2 regions of the Streptomyces sp. NPDC006733 genome follow, and region 2 is predicted to be linked to the other one. Evidence: predicted binding sites of a transcription regulator. Region 2 holds the regulator's gene; the other holds the start of a gene.

Region 1 (7,290 bases), on a different contig from region 2:
AAGCCGCCGTCCGCTCCCCGGTTGAACTGGGTGAGGACGGGGCGCACCAGCTGGCCGCGGGCGAGCCGGACCTGGGCGGTGCGGTAGATCGTGGCGGCCATCCGGCCGAGCGCCTGGCCGTCCTGGTGGCGGTGGTGGCGTACTCCCACGTCCACCTGGGCCAGGGCGTCCAGGCCGACGGTGTTCAGCGCGTCGACGAGCATGCCGAGCTCGACGCCGTAGCCGACGGGGAAGGGCAGCCGCTCCAGCAGGGAGCGGCGGGCCGCGTACTCGCCGCCCAGCGGCTGCACGAAGCCCGCCAGCAGCGGCCAGTGCAGGTTGAGCAGGGGGCGGGCGACGAGCTCGGTGACGCGGCCGCCGCCGGCCGGCACCACCGTGTCGCCGGTTTCGAGCGGGCGGTCGTACATGGCCTTGACCAGCTGGACACCGGGCTCGGTCAGCAGCGGTCCGATGATCCCGTGGACGAAGCGGGCGTCGAAGTCGCGCAGGTCCGCGTCGACGAAGCAGACGATCTCGCCGCTCGTCACCAGGAGCGACCGCCACAGCACCTCGCCCTTGCCGGGCACCGCGGGCAGGCCGGGGAGTATCTCGTCCCGGTGCACGACCCTGGCTCCGGCGCGGGCCGAGACCTCCGCCGTACGGTCCGTGGAGCCCGAGTCGATCACGATCAGTTCGTCCACGAGCGGGACGGGCCCGCTCATCAGCTCGTCGCGGATGGTGCGCACGATCGCACCGACCGTGGCCTCCTCGTCGAGGGCGGGCAGCACCACGCTGACCGTGCCCCGGTCGCCCGCGGAGCGCTTGGCCGCGCGCAGCCGGTCGAGGGGGCGGTCGGCGGCGGACCAGGACCGTCGATCGAGCCAGCGCTCCACCTCTTGCAGCACGTGCGTGACTCCCTGATCGTGGGTGACGGGCGGATTCCACCCCGCGGCGGACCCCTGTGTGACCCATCTCGCGGTACGGACGACCCTCTCAAGTGTCGGGCTCGTCGGTTACAGTCTTGAACAACGCGAGTGACCACCGCATGCCGGGGTCACCACGGAAAACAAATGCCCGGGCGTGAGCCCGGTGCCACAGCGCTCATCCAGAGGGACTGAGGGAACGGCCCGCAGAAGTCCCGGCAACCCTCCCGCCACATCTCGTCGTCGACGACGCGAGGCCAGGTGGGGAAGGTGCCAATTCCGTCTCGTGGCGATCGTCGCCGCGGGGAAGATGAGGAGAAAGGGCCTCGCCGTCATGGCTGTGCAGACCATCGACACCACTGGAACCACCCCGGACACCGGAGCCGACTTCGGCCCCGCCGTCGCCCTCTCCTGCCGCGAGTGCGGAGAACGCGTCGCGCTCGGTCCGGTCTTCGCCTGCCAGGAGTGTTTCGGGCCGCTCGAAGTGGCCTACGACCTCCCCACCGGTGACCCGGAAGCGCTGCGCAAGCAGATCGAGTCCGGCCCGGCGAACATCTGGCGCTACGCGCCGCTGCTGCCCGTCCCGGCCGACGTGGTCGACAAGCCCAACCTGAACCCGGGCTGGACCAAGCTGGTCAAGGCCGACAACCTGGCCCGCGAGCTGGGCGTCACCGGCGGCCTGTACGTCAAGGACGACTCCGGCAACCCGACGCACTCCTTCAAGGACCGCGTCGTGGCCATCGCCCTGGAGGCCGCCCGCACCTTCGGCCTCACCACGCTCTCCTGCTCCTCCACGGGCAACCTGGCGGGCGCCGTCGGCGCCGCCGCCGCCCGCGCCGGCTTCCGCTCCTGCGTGTTCATCCCGCACGACCTGGAGGCCGGCAAGGTCGTCATGGCCGCGGTGTACGGCGGCGAGCTGGTCGGCATCGAGGGCAACTACGACGACGTGAACCGGTTCTGCTCCGAGCTGATCGGCGACCCGATCGGCGAGGACTGGGGCTTCGTCAACGTCAACCTGCGCCCGTACTACGGCGAGGGCTCCAAGACCCTGGCGTACGAGATCTGCGAGCAGCTCGGCTGGCGGCTGCCGGACCAGATCGTCATCCCGATCGCGTCCGGTTCGCAGCTCACGAAGATCGACAAGGGGCTCCAGGAGCTGATCAAGCTCGGCCTGGTCGAGGAGAAGCCCTACAAGATCTACGGCGCGCAGGCCGAGGGCTGCTCCCCGGTCTCCGCGGCCTTCAAGGCCGGCCACGACGTCGTGCGCCCGGTGAAGCCGGACACGATCGCCAAGTCGCTGGCGATCGGCAACCCGGCCGACGGCCCGTACGTGCTCGACATCGCCCGCCGCACCGGCGGAGCGGTCGAGGACGTCACCGACGAGCAGTGCGTGGCCGCGATCAAGCTGCTGGCCCGCACCGAGGGCATCTTCGCCGAGACCGCGGGCGGGGTGACCGTCGGCGTCCTGCAGAAGCTCATCGAGACCGGTCAGCTCGACCCGTCGCTGGAGACCGTCGTCCTCAACACCGGTGACGGCCTGAAGACCCTGGACGCGGTCGCTCCGACCACCGGCCCGACCGCCGTCATCCGCCCGACCGTTGCCGCGTTCCGAGAGGCTGGCCTCGCATGAGTGCTTCTGTTCGTATCCCGACCATTCTGCGCACCTATACCGGCGGCCAGTCGGAAGTACCGGCCGAGGGTTCGACACTCTCCGAGATCCTCGAGTCGCTGGAGAAGAACCACGCGGGTATTTCGGCGCGCGTTCTCGACGACACGGGCAAGCTGCGGCGCTTTGTGAACGTCTATGTCAATGACGACGACGTGCGCTTTTCCGAAGGTCTGCAGACCTCCGTCCCGGACGGTGCGAATGTCTCGATCATTCCGGCGGTAGCCGGGGGCTGACCTCCGTCCCTACCCAGCGCGGCGTGAACTCATGCCCCGCCCACCCTGTGGTGGGCGGGGCATTTGAGTGTGGGGCGGTAGTTGAATCGAGGTACAGTTGCGCTGGACTCCCGCCTCCCCCTCCGCTGGGTTCGGCGATTTATCGCCAAATTCGCGAGATGATTGTCGTGTAGGCGAAGTATGTCCAGTCCGAGTTGCCCCGGATCCTTGTTGTTCATCCCTTTATTTCCGATCGGTCGTGCCCAGAATTCTCGTCTGATTGACCTGTTGCAGAGGGCATCCGTACGGATACATTCGGCCGCGGTCGACGCGTTCCGGCGCCGCCCCCAACCTTGGTGGGGGTGAGGTCTGACCCGGGTCCGCGAAGTGCGGATTCGCGATAGGGCCAGCAATAGGGGAGTTAGGGATGGCTCAGGGCACCGTCAAGTGGTTCAACGCGGAGAAGGGCTACGGCTTCATCGCGGTCGACGGTGGTGCGGATGTCTTCGTCCACTACAGCGCGATCCAGATGGACGGCTACCGCACCCTCGAAGAAGGCCAGCGAGTCGAGTTCGAGATCTCGCAAGGTCAGAAGGGGCCGCAGGCAGACATGGTCCGCCTGGCCGGCTGAAGCTCCGGAGCGTCGCCGACGACGCTACGCACTCACGCCGAAGGGTCCGTGTCCCGTCAGGGGCGCGGGCCCTTCGTGCGTCCTGGTGCGGGACGCGGCTGCGGGGCGCGCGGGGCGCCCGTGGCGCGGCGGCGGGGCGCCAGGGAGGCCGCCCGGGGGGCGGCTCGGGTGGTGGGGACGGGGGCGCGCGACGCCGCTCCGGGACCCCGAGTTGTCCACAGTCGCTTGCACTCGACTAGGGCGAGTGCTAATCATTGGCGTTAGCACTCTGACAGTGAGAGTGACAGAAGGACCGGGTCGGCGAGGCCCGTTCGACCGCTGGGAAGAGCCCGGCGATCGGCAGGCCGTCCGTCGCGGGCGCCACGCGGTCCACTGAAATCCACCCCTGTCCGGGAGGACCACTTCTATGGCCAAGATCATCGCGTTCAACGAGGAAGCTCGGCGCGGCCTCGAGCGCGGGATGAACCAGCTCGCCGACGCCGTCAAGGTCACCCTCGGCCCGAAGGGCCGCAACGTCGTCCTCGAGAAGAAGTGGGGCGCCCCCACGATCACCAACGATGGTGTTTCCATCGCCAAGGAGATCGAGCTCGAGGACCCGTACGAGAAGATCGGCGCCGAGCTGGTCAAGGAAGTCGCGAAGAAGACCGACGACGTCGCCGGTGACGGCACGACGACCGCGACCGTTCTCGCCCAGGCCCTCGTCAAGGAAGGCCTCCGCAACGTAGCCGCGGGCGCCAACCCGATGGCCCTCAAGCGCGGCATCGAGAAGGCCGTCGAGGCCGTCTCCGCCCAGCTGCTCGAGCAGGCCAAGGACGTGGAGACCAAGGAGCAGATCGCTTCGACGGCCTCCATCTCCGCCGCCGACACCCAGATCGGCGAGCTCATCGCCGAGGCGATGGACAAGGTCGGCAAGGAAGGCGTCATCACCGTCGAGGAGTCGCAGACCTTCGGGCTCGAGCTCGAGCTCACCGAGGGCATGCGCTTCGACAAGGGCTTCATCTCCGCGTACTTCGCGACCGACCTGGAGCGCATGGAGTCGTCGCTCGACGACCCGTACATCCTGATCGTCAACTCGAAGATCGGGTCGGTCAAGGACCTGCTCCCGCTCCTCGAGAAGGTCATGCAGTCCGGCAAGCCGCTGCTGATCATCGCCGAGGACGTCGAGGGCGAGGCGCTCTCCACCCTCGTCGTCAACAAGATCCGTGGCACCTTCAAGTCCGTCGCCGTCAAGGCCCCGGGCTTCGGTGACCGCCGCAAGGCCATGCTCGGCGACATCGCCATCCTCACCGGTGGCACCGTCATCTCCGAGGAGGTCGGCCTCAAGCTGGAGAACGCCGGTCTCGACCTGCTCGGCCGTGCCCGCAAGGTCGTCATCACCAAGGACGAGACCACGATCGTGGACGGTGCCGGCGAGGCCGACCAGGTCGCCGGTCGCGTCAACCAGATCCGTGCCGAGATCGAGAACTCGGACTCGGACTACGACCGCGAGAAGCTCCAGGAGCGCCTGGCGAAGCTCGCGGGCGGCGTGGCCGTCATCAAGGCCGGTGCCGCGACGGAGGTTGAGCTCAAGGAGCGCAAGCACCGCATCGAGGACGCCGTTCGCAACGCGAAGGCCGCCGTCGAAGAGGGCATCGTCGCCGGTGGTGGCGTCGCTCTCATCCAGGCCGCCGTCGCGTTCGAGAAGCTTGAGCTCGAAGGTGACGAGGCGACCGGCGCCGCGATCGTGAAGCTGGCCCTCGAGGCCCCGCTGAAGCAGATCGCCGTCAACGGTGGCCTCGAAGGCGGCGTCGTTGTGGAGAAGGTCCGCAACCTGCCCATCGGTCACGGCCTGAACGCCGCGACCGGCGAGTACGTCGACATGATCGCCGAAGGCATCATCGACCCCGCCAAGGTCACGCGCTCCGCGCTGCAGAACGCGGCCTCCATCGCCGCGCTCTTCCTCACCACGGAAGCCGTCATCGCCGACAAGCCCGAGAAGGCCGGAGCCGGCGCCGGCGCCGGTGGCGGCATGCCCGGCGGCGACATGGACTTCTGACCTTCCGGTCAGATCTCCGCACGCTCCCCGCAGTACGACCGAGGGCGGCATCCCCAGCAGGGGGTGCCGCCCTCGGGCGTTTCCGTCACCGCGTCCGTTTCCAGCGGCCCGCCGGACGGATCCGGCGGGCCGCGGGGGCCGTCAGGCGCCGGCCGACTCCAGGGCCGCGCGCAGGTGCCCGTTGCTCTTGGCCAGCAGCCGCGCCGCCGTGGAGGCGTCCACCCCGGCCAGGATCGCCAGGACGGCGTGCTTGACCTCGCCGTCCGCCGCGGCCAGCGCCGCCTCGATCGTGGCGTCCGGCGCCCCCGTCGCCAGCGCGACGATCCGCCGCGAGCGCGCCCGCAGCTTCTCGTTGGACGCCCGGACGTCGACCATGAGGTTCCCGTACGTCTTGCCGAGCCGGATCATCGTGATCGTCGAGAGCATGTTCAGCACGAGCTTCTGCGCCGTGCCGGACTTCAGCCGGGTCGACCCGGTGAGCAGCTCGGGCCCGACCACGACCTCGATGCCGTGCTCGGCCGCCGCCGCGAGCGGCGAGTGCGCGTTGCAGGACAGCCCGACGGTGAGCGCCCCGAGCGACCGCGCGTGCTCGACGGCGCCGATCGCGTACGGGGTGCGGCCGGACGCCGAGACGCCCACGACGGTGTCGTCGGGCCCCAGGGCCAGCGCGTCCAGGTCGGCGGCGGCCAGCGCCTTGCTGTCCTCGGCCCCCTCCACCGCGGTGACCATCGCTTCCGGGCCGCCCGCGATCAGGCCGACGACCTGCCCGGGATCGGTGTTGAACGTCGGCGGGCACTCGCTCGCGTCGAGCACGCCCATCCGGCCGGCGGTGCCGGCCCCGGCGTAGAGCAGCCGCCCGCCGCGCGCCATCCGCTCGGCGATGTCGTCGATGGCCGCGGCGATGGCCGGCAGCTGGGCCGCGACCGCGGCCGGGACGGTGGCGTCCTCGGCGTTCATCGTCCGGGCGATCTCCAGGGTGGACTGCCGGTCGATCTCGGAGAGCTCGGGCCGGAACGCCTCGGTGGTGAGGGTTTCCAGCTCCTTGCGCAGCTCGGTGTAGGCGGAGTCGGTGGAGGGGGACATGCCGTTCGTACGTCCTTACGTGAAGCGGTGAGCCGCGGCGCCACGTCATCGCGTCGCGGCATGGTGCTGCGTGCTGTGTTCTCCGGGTGCTGGGTGCTGGGTGCTGGGTTTTCCGGGGGCCGGGTTTTCCGGGGGACGGGCCCCCGGGTGTCCCCCTAGGAGCGGGGCGCGCGCGGGCTGTGCCGCGGGGCCAGCGCCTCGTACGAGGCGGACAGCGCCGGTGCGGCGGTCTCGTAGGTGCGCTGCATGACGCCTATGAACAGGAAGTCCACCACGAGGAGCTGGCTGGTCCTGCTCGACATCGCCGCGGGCCGCAGCTCGCTCTCGCGCGAGGTGGACGTGGTCAGCACGTGGTCGGCGTACTGGGTGACCGAGCCGTCCGGACGGCCGGTGATCGCCACCGTCGTCGCGCCGCGGTCGAAGGCCACCCGCAGCGGCTCGATGACGTCATGGGTGTTCCCCGAGTGGGTGATCGCGATCGCCACGTCGCCGGGCCGCAGCTGGACCGCGTTGGTGATGGCCAGGTGCGGGTCGCCGTGCGCGTGCGCGATCAGGCCGATCCGCAGCAGCTTCTGGGCCAGGTCCTGGCCCACCAGGCTGGAGGCGCCGATCCCGAAGACCTCGATGCGGCGCGCGGCGGCGAGCGCGCCGACGGCCGCCTCCAGCTGCGCCACGTCGAGCTGTGCGGCGGTGTCGGCGAGCGTCTGCTGCTCCTCGCGCGCGAGCTTCGCGACCACGTCGGTCAGCGGATCGTCCAC
Region 2 (7,290 bases):
GCGCTCGCAGGGGCGGGCGCCCGGCCGCTCGGGTTCTACCTGCACGTCCCGTACTGCGCCACCCGCTGCGGCTACTGCGACTTCAACACCTACACCGCGAGCGAGCTGCGCGGCTCCGGCGGGGTCCTCGCCTCGCGGGAGAACTACACGGACCACCTCATCGACGAGGTCCGGCTCGCCCGCAAGGTGCTCGGCGACGACCCGCGCCAGGTCGAGACCGTCTTCGTCGGCGGCGGCACGCCGACCCTGCTCCCCGCCGCCGACCTGGTGCGGATGCTGGCGGCGATCCGCGACGAGTTCGGCTTCGCGCCGGGCGCGGAGATCTCCACGGAGGCCAACCCCGAGTCCGTCGACCCGGCCTACCTGGCCGAACTGCGGGCCGGCGGATTCAACCGCATCTCGTTCGGCATGCAGAGCGCGAAGCAGCACGTTCTGCGGGTCCTGGACCGCAAACACACCCCGGGCCGCCCGGAGGCGTGCGTCGCCGAGGCGCGCGCCGCCGGCTTCGAGCACGTCAACCTGGACCTGATCTACGGCACGCCGGGGGAGTCCGACGACGACTGGCGGGCCTCCCTGGACGCGGCGATCGGCGCCGGGCCCGACCACGTCTCGGCGTACGCCCTGATCGTCGAGGAGGGCACCCAGCTCGCGCGGCGGATCCGCCGCGGCGAGGTGCCGATGACCGACGACGACGTGCACGCCGACCGCTACCTGATCGCCGACGAGCGGTTCGCCGCGGCCGGCTTCGACTGGTACGAGGTGTCGAACTGGGCCACGTCGGAGGCGGGCCGCTGCCGCCACAACGAGCTGTACTGGACCGGCGCCGACTGGTGGGGCGCGGGCCCCGGCGCGCACAGCCACGTCGGCGGCGTCCGGTGGTGGAACGTCAAGCACCCGGGCGCGTACGCGCAGGCGCTGACCGAGGGGCGCAGCCCCGGCGCGGGCCGCGAGCTGCTCGCGGACGAGGACCGGCGGGTCGAGCGGATCCTGCTGGAGCTGCGGCTCGCGGCCGGGTGCCCGCTGTCGCTGCTGGCGCCCGCGGGAGCGGCGGCCGCGGCGCGGGCGGTGACGGACGGGCTCCTGGAGGGCGGTCCTTACGCCGAGGGGCGGGCCGTGCTGACCCTGCGGGGCCGGCTGCTGGCGGACGCGGTGGTGCGGGACCTGGTCGACTGAGCGGGTCCGCCGCCCGCGCGGCTCAGGGGGCCGTCACGAAGTCGATCAACTCCTCGACGCGGCCCAGCAGCGCCGGTTCCAGGTCCTTGTACGAGCGGACCGACGCGAGGATCCGCTGCCAGGCCTCGCCCGTCGTCTCCCGCCAGCCCAGCGCGTCGCAGACGCCCGTCTTCCAGTCCTGGCCGCGGGGGACCGTGGGCCAGGCGGGGATGCCGACGGAGGACGGCTTCACGGCCTCCCAGACGTCGATGTAGGGGTGGCCGACGACGAGGACGTCGGCGACGCCGGAGACCTGGCTCGCGAGCCGCGACTCCTTGGAGCCCGGCACCAGGTGGTCGACGAGGACGCCGAGGCGGGCGTCCGGGCCGGGGGAGAACGCCTCGACGATCGCCGGGAGGTCGTCGATGCCCTCCAGGTACTCGACCACGACGCCCTCGACGCGCAGGTCGTGGCCCCAGACCCGCTCGACCAGCTCCGCGTCGTGCCGGCCCTCCACGTAGATGCGGCCGGCCCGCGCCACCCGGGCGCGGGCGCCCTGCACCGCGATCGAGCCCGACGCGGACAGCAGCGGCCCGCGCCGCTGCCCGCGCGGCGCGCCCGGACCTCCGGCGCGCGGCCGCACCAGGGTGACGGCTCTGCCGTCGAGCAGGAAGCCGCGCGGCTCCATCGGGAAGACCCGGTGCTTGCCGAAGCGGTCCTCCAGGGTCACGGTCAGCCCCTCCGCCGTCTTCTCGCAGCGGACCACCGCCCCGCAGAAGCCGGTCGAGACCTCCTCCACCACCAGGTCCGGCTCCGCCGCCACCTCGGGCGCGGGCACGCTCTTCTTCCAGGGCGGGGTGAGGTCCGGGCCGTATTCTCTGCTGCGCATGGGGCGGATCGTACCCAGAGCCGCGGGCGGGACACGGGCTACGACGCGGCGAACCGGGCCGTCAGCGCGTCGCGTTGGGCGCGGACGAAGCGGGCGTCCACGACGGCGCCGTGGCCGGGGACGTAGAGAGCCGCCCCGCCGCCCACCGAGAGCAGCCGGTCGAGGGCCGCCGGCCAGCCGGCCGGGTCCGCGTCGGGGCCCGCCTGGGGTTCGCCGGACTCCTCCACCAGGTCGCCGCAGAAGACGACGGCGGGCGTGCCCGGCACGTGGACGGCCAGGTCGTGGGGGGTGTGGCCGGGGCCGGGGTGGAAGAGCGTGACCCTGCGGCCGCCGCCGAGGTCGAGGTCGAGCGTGTCGTCCACCAGCCGGTCCGGGCGGACCAGCGCGGCGGCCGCCTCGGCCGCGGGCCCGGGGCCGACGCCGTAGGTGACGGCGTCCTCGCGCAGCGCGTCGCGGCCGTGCTCCAGGCAGCCGTCGAGCGCCGGGTGCCCGTACACCCGCACCCCGGGGAAGGCGGCGGTGCCGAAGACGTGGTCGAAGTGTCCGTGGGTGAGGGCGATGTGCGTCACAGGGCGTCCGGTCAGCTCCCGCACCCGCAGCCGGAGTCGAGCGCCCTCGGCGACGGTGGAGCCGGTGTCGATGAGCAGGACGCCCTCGTCACCGACGACCAGGCCGATCGTCACGTCCAGGAAGGGAAGACGGCGGCGGGCGACGCCGGGAGCCAGCTGCTCCCAGCCGTCGGCGCCGGACTCTGCGGTATCCACGGGGCGACGCTATCGCCGCGGGGACCCTCCCCGCGCGCTACGCTGCCCGACCCTTGCCCTGCTCTTGCTACTCCGCCGTACACTGACTGCGAAGGACGCTGGCACTCGTATCGGATGAGTGCCAGGCCCGGCAGGGCCGGCGTGGTAACTACGGCTGGAGGTGTGCGCGATGCTCAGCGAACGCAGACTCGAGGTCCTGCGCGCCATCGTCCAGGACTATGTGGGCACGGAGGAGCCGGTCGGCTCCAAGGCGCTCACCGAACGCCATGGCCTGGGCGTCTCGCCCGCCACGGTGCGCAACGACATGGCGGCGCTGGAGGAGGAGGGCTACATCCACCAGCCCCACACCAGCGCGGGCCGGATCCCGACGGACAAGGGCTACCGGCTCTTCGTCGACAAGCTCGCCGGGGTGAAGCCGCTCACATCCGCCGAGCGGCGCGCGATCCAGAACTTCCTGGACGGCGCGGTCGACCTGGACGACGTGGTGGGCCGCACCGTTCGGCTGCTCGCGCAGCTCACCCGGCAGGTCGCCGTCGTCCAGTACCCCTCGCTCACCCGCTCCTCGGTGCGGCACGTCGAGCTGCTGGCGCTGGCGCCGGCCCGGATCATGCTGGTCCTCATCACGGACACCGGACGCGTCGAGCAGCGGCTCATCGACTGCCCGGCGCCGGTGAGCGACACGCTCCTCGCCGACGTGCGCGCCCGGCTGAACGCCCGGGTGGTGGGCCGCCGCTTCGCGGACGTCCCGCCGCTGGTGGCGGACCTGCCGGACGGCTTCGAGTACGACGACCGGCCGTCGGTGTCGATCCTGCTGGCGACGCTGCTGGAGACGCTCGTGGAGGAGACCGAGGAGCGGATCATGCTCGGCGGCGCGGCCAACCTCACGCGCTTCAACCACGACTTCCCGATGACGATCCGGCCCGTGATGGAAGCCCTGGAGGAGCAGATGGTGCTCCTCAAGCTCCTCGGCGAGGCCAACGACTCGGGCATGACGGTGCGGATCGGTCATGAGAATTTTCACGAGGGCCTGAATTCCACATCCGTTGTGGCAGTCGGCTACGGTTCGGGCGACGAGGCAGTCGCCAAACTCGGTGTGGTCGGCCCGACCCGCATGGACTACCCCGGAACGATGGGAGCGGTACGCGCAGTGGCACGTTACGTCGGACAGATCCTGGCGGAGTCGTAGGTGGCCACGGACTATTACGCGGTCCTTGGCGTGCGCCGTGACGCCGGACAGGACGAGATCAAGAAGGCCTTCCGCCGCCTCGCGCGCGAGCTGCATCCGGACGTGAATCCGGATCCGAAGACCCAGGAGCGCTTCAAGGAGATCAACGCCGCTTACGAGGTGCTCTCCGACCCGGCGAAGAAGCAGGTCTACGACCTGGGCGGCGATCCGCTGTCGTCGCAGGGCGGGGCGGGCGCGGGCGGCTTCGGTGCCGGTTTCGGCAACTTCAGCGACATCATGGACGCCTTCTTCGGGCAGTCCCAGCAGCGCGGTCCGCGGTCGCGGACCCGGCGCGGCCAGGACGCCATGATCCGGCTGGAGATCGAGCTGGACGAGGCGGCCTTCGGGACCACCAAGGACCTCCAGGTCGACACGGCGGTGACGTGCGGCACCTGCTCCGGCGAGGGCGCGGCGCCCGGCACGGCGGCCCAGACCTGCGACATGTGCCGCGGTCGCGGTGAGGTCTCGCAGGTCACCCGGTCCTTCCTGGGCCAGGTCATGACCTCGCGGCCGTGCCCGCAGTGCCAGGGTTTCGGCACCGTGGTGCCGACCCCGTGCCCCGAGTGCGCGGGCGACGGCCGGGTCAGGTCCCGCCGTACGCTCACGGTCAAGATCCCGGCGGGCGTCGACAACGGCACCCGCATCCAGCTGGCGGGCGAGGGCGAGGTCGGCCCCGGCGGCGGCCCCGCCGGCGACCTGTACGTGGAGATCCGGGAGCTTCCGCACCCGACCTTCCAGCGGCGCGGTGACGACCTGCACTGCACGGTGACGATCCCGATGACGGCGGCGGCCCTGGGCACCAAGTGCCCGCTGGAGACGCTCGACGGCATGGAGGAGATCGACGTCCGGCCGGGCACGCAGTCCGGCCAGTCGATCCCGCTGCACCAGCGCGGGGTGACCCATCTGCGCGGTGGCGGCCGCGGTGACCTGATCGTGCACGTCGAGGTCATCACGCCGAACAAGCTCGACGCCGCCCAGGAGGACCTGCTGCGGCAGCTGGCCAAGCTGCGCGGCGAGGAGCGGCCCACCGGCCACTTCCAGCCCGGCCAGCAGGGGCTGTTCTCCCGGTTGAAGGACGCTTTCAACGGCCGCTGAGGCCGCCGCCCCGCCGGGCGGGTCCGACCTGTTCGGGCCCGCCCGGCGTGAAACGATGGGCGTATGTCCCCGTTGACCGATCTCTCGTCGTTCTCGGAGTCCCCGATCATCCAGGCGCCGATGGCTGGCGGCGGCTCCACCCCGCGGCTCGCCGCGGCCGTGGGCGACGCCGGCGGCCTGGGATTCCTCGCCGCCGGCTACAAGACGCCGGAAGCGATGTACGAGGAGATCCGGCAGCTGCGCGACCTGACGTCGAAACCGTTCGGGGTGAACCTGTTCACGCCGCAGCCGGACACCGCGGACCGGTCCGCCATCGAGGTCTACGCCGAGCAGCTCGCGGGCGAGGCCGCCTGGTACTCCACGCCCCTGGGCGACCCCGAGTCGGGGCAGGACGACGCGTACGACGCCAAGGTCGCGATACTGCTGGACAACCCGGTCCCCGTCGTCAGCTTCACGTTCGGCTGCCCGGACCGGCCGGTCTTCGACGCGTTCGCGAAGGTGGGGACGTACACCGTGGTGACGGTGACCACCCCCGCCGAGGCGCTCGCCGCCCAGTGGGCGGGCGCCGACGCGGTCTGCGTCCAGGGGACGGAGGCGGGCGGCCACCAGGGCACCCACCGGGACGACCCGGAGCTGGACCACGCGGGGTTCGGGCTGCTGACGCTCGTCCCGCAGGTCCGCGAGGCCGTCCAGCTGCCCGTCATCGCGACGGGCGGGCTGATGCGCGGCAACCAGATCGCTGCCGTCCTGGCGGTGGGCGCGGACGCCGCGCAGCTGGGCACCGCGTTCCTCGTCTGCCCGGAGTCCGGGGCCAACGCGCTGCACAAGCGCGCCATCACCGATCCGGTCTACGCCCGCACCGAGTTCACCCGGGCGTTCTCCGGGCGGCCGGCGCGCGGGCTGGTCAACCGCTTCATGCGGGAGCACGGGCCGTACGCGCCCGCCGGGTACCCGCAGATCCACCATCTGACCGCGGGCATCCGCAAGGCCGCCGCGGCGGCCGGGGATCCGCAGGCGATGGCGCTGTGGGCGGGGCAGGGACACCGGCTGGCGCGCGCGCTGCCGGCGGCGGAACTCGTCGCCGTGCTCATGAAGGAACTCGACACAGTACGGAAGGCATGCGGATGACCGCGCCGGTATTCATCGTCGAACCCGGGCAGTTGCGGGAGGCGGGCGGCGGCCGGGTCGTCCTGTCCGGCGCCGAGGGGCGGCACGCGGTGTCCGTGCGGCGGCTCGCGGTCGGCGAGGAGATCGTCCTGACCGACGGCGAGGGCGCGGGCGGGTACGGGGTGGTCGCCTCCGTCGAGGGCAAGGACCGGCTGGAGGTCGCGGTCTCGGAGCTGCGCACGGAACCGGCGCGGGCGCCGCGGATCACGGTCGTGCAGGCGCTCCCCAAGGGCGACCGCGGCGAGTTGGCCGTCGAGACGATGACGGAGACCGGCGTCGACGCGATCGTGCCGTGGGCGGCGTCCCGCTGCATCACCCAGTGGCGCGGCGACCGCGGCGCCAAGGCGCTCGCCAAGTGGCGCTCGACGGCGCGGGAGGCCGCGAAGCAGTCGCGGCGGCTGCGGTTCCCCGAGGTCGCCGAGATGATGACGACCCGGCAGCTGGCGGGCCTGCTCGGCGGGGCCGCGTTCGCCGCGGTCCTGCACGAGGAGGGCTCCGCGCCGCTGGCCGACGCCGAACTGCCGTCCGAGGGAGACATCGTGCTGGTCGTCGGGCCGGAGGGCGGGGTCTCGCCCGACGAGCTCGACGCCTTCGCCGCCGCGGGGGCGAAGCCGTACCGGCTGGGTCCGACGGTGCTGCGGACCTCCACCGCCGGGGTCGCCGCCACCGCGCTGCTGCTGGGGCGCACCGGCCGCTGGTCCTGACCGGCGGGTCCGGCCGGGCCCCGCCGCCCGGCCGTGCGGCCGTGCGGCCGATTCCGTGTCCCGTAAGGGACGTTCTACGTCGCGTGGGCGATGTGCGGCGCACGGGGCCGCGGGACGCTGCCGGTATGAGACGTTTACAGCAGTGGGGAGTGGCCGGAGGCCTCGCACTGGCGGCGTTCGGCGGCGTGGTGGCGTGCGATCCGGCCGACGGGATGACCGCCTCCGCGGTGTCGATCACCACGGACCAATTGGGCACCCGGGCGTTGAAGGACCGCGGCTTCGACGTCCGGTGGC

What was found. The regulator HrcA, encoded in region 2, represses chaperone genes, less so after heat shock. The targets are predictions, from matches to a motif close to TTNGCACTCNGNNNNNCNGAGTGCNAA.
Region 1: the regulator HrcA is predicted to act here: its motif matches at 3,639-3,665, upstream of groL (chaperonin GroEL).

The regions. Positions count from the first base shown of each region.
Region 1 is NZ_JBEYJD010000001.1:92,318-99,607, forward strand. Features, by position in the region: gene ABZ721_RS00425 (glucosyl-3-phosphoglycerate synthase) at 1-884, opposite strand, end outside; SAM riboswitch class I at 1,078-1,219, shown strand; gene thrC (threonine synthase) at 1,237-2,532, shown strand; gene ABZ721_RS00435 (MoaD/ThiS family protein) at 2,529-2,804, shown strand; gene ABZ721_RS00440 (cold-shock protein) at 3,211-3,414, shown strand; gene groL (chaperonin GroEL) at 3,821-5,449, shown strand; gene murQ (N-acetylmuramic acid 6-phosphate etherase) at 5,591-6,532, opposite strand; gene ABZ721_RS00455 (MurR/RpiR family transcriptional regulator) at 6,688-7,290, opposite strand, start outside.
Region 2 is NZ_JBEYJD010000008.1:60,450-67,739, forward strand. Features, by position in the region: gene hemW (radical SAM family heme chaperone HemW) at 1-1,173, shown strand, start outside; gene ABZ721_RS09680 (DUF3097 domain-containing protein) at 1,196-2,041, opposite strand; gene ABZ721_RS09685 (MBL fold metallo-hydrolase) at 2,080-2,805, opposite strand; gene hrcA (heat-inducible transcriptional repressor HrcA) at 2,975-3,991, shown strand; gene dnaJ (molecular chaperone DnaJ) at 3,992-5,125, shown strand; gene ABZ721_RS09700 (nitronate monooxygenase) at 5,189-6,253, shown strand; gene ABZ721_RS09705 (16S rRNA (uracil(1498)-N(3))-methyltransferase) at 6,250-6,996, shown strand; gene ABZ721_RS09710 (hypothetical protein) at 7,122-7,290, shown strand, end outside.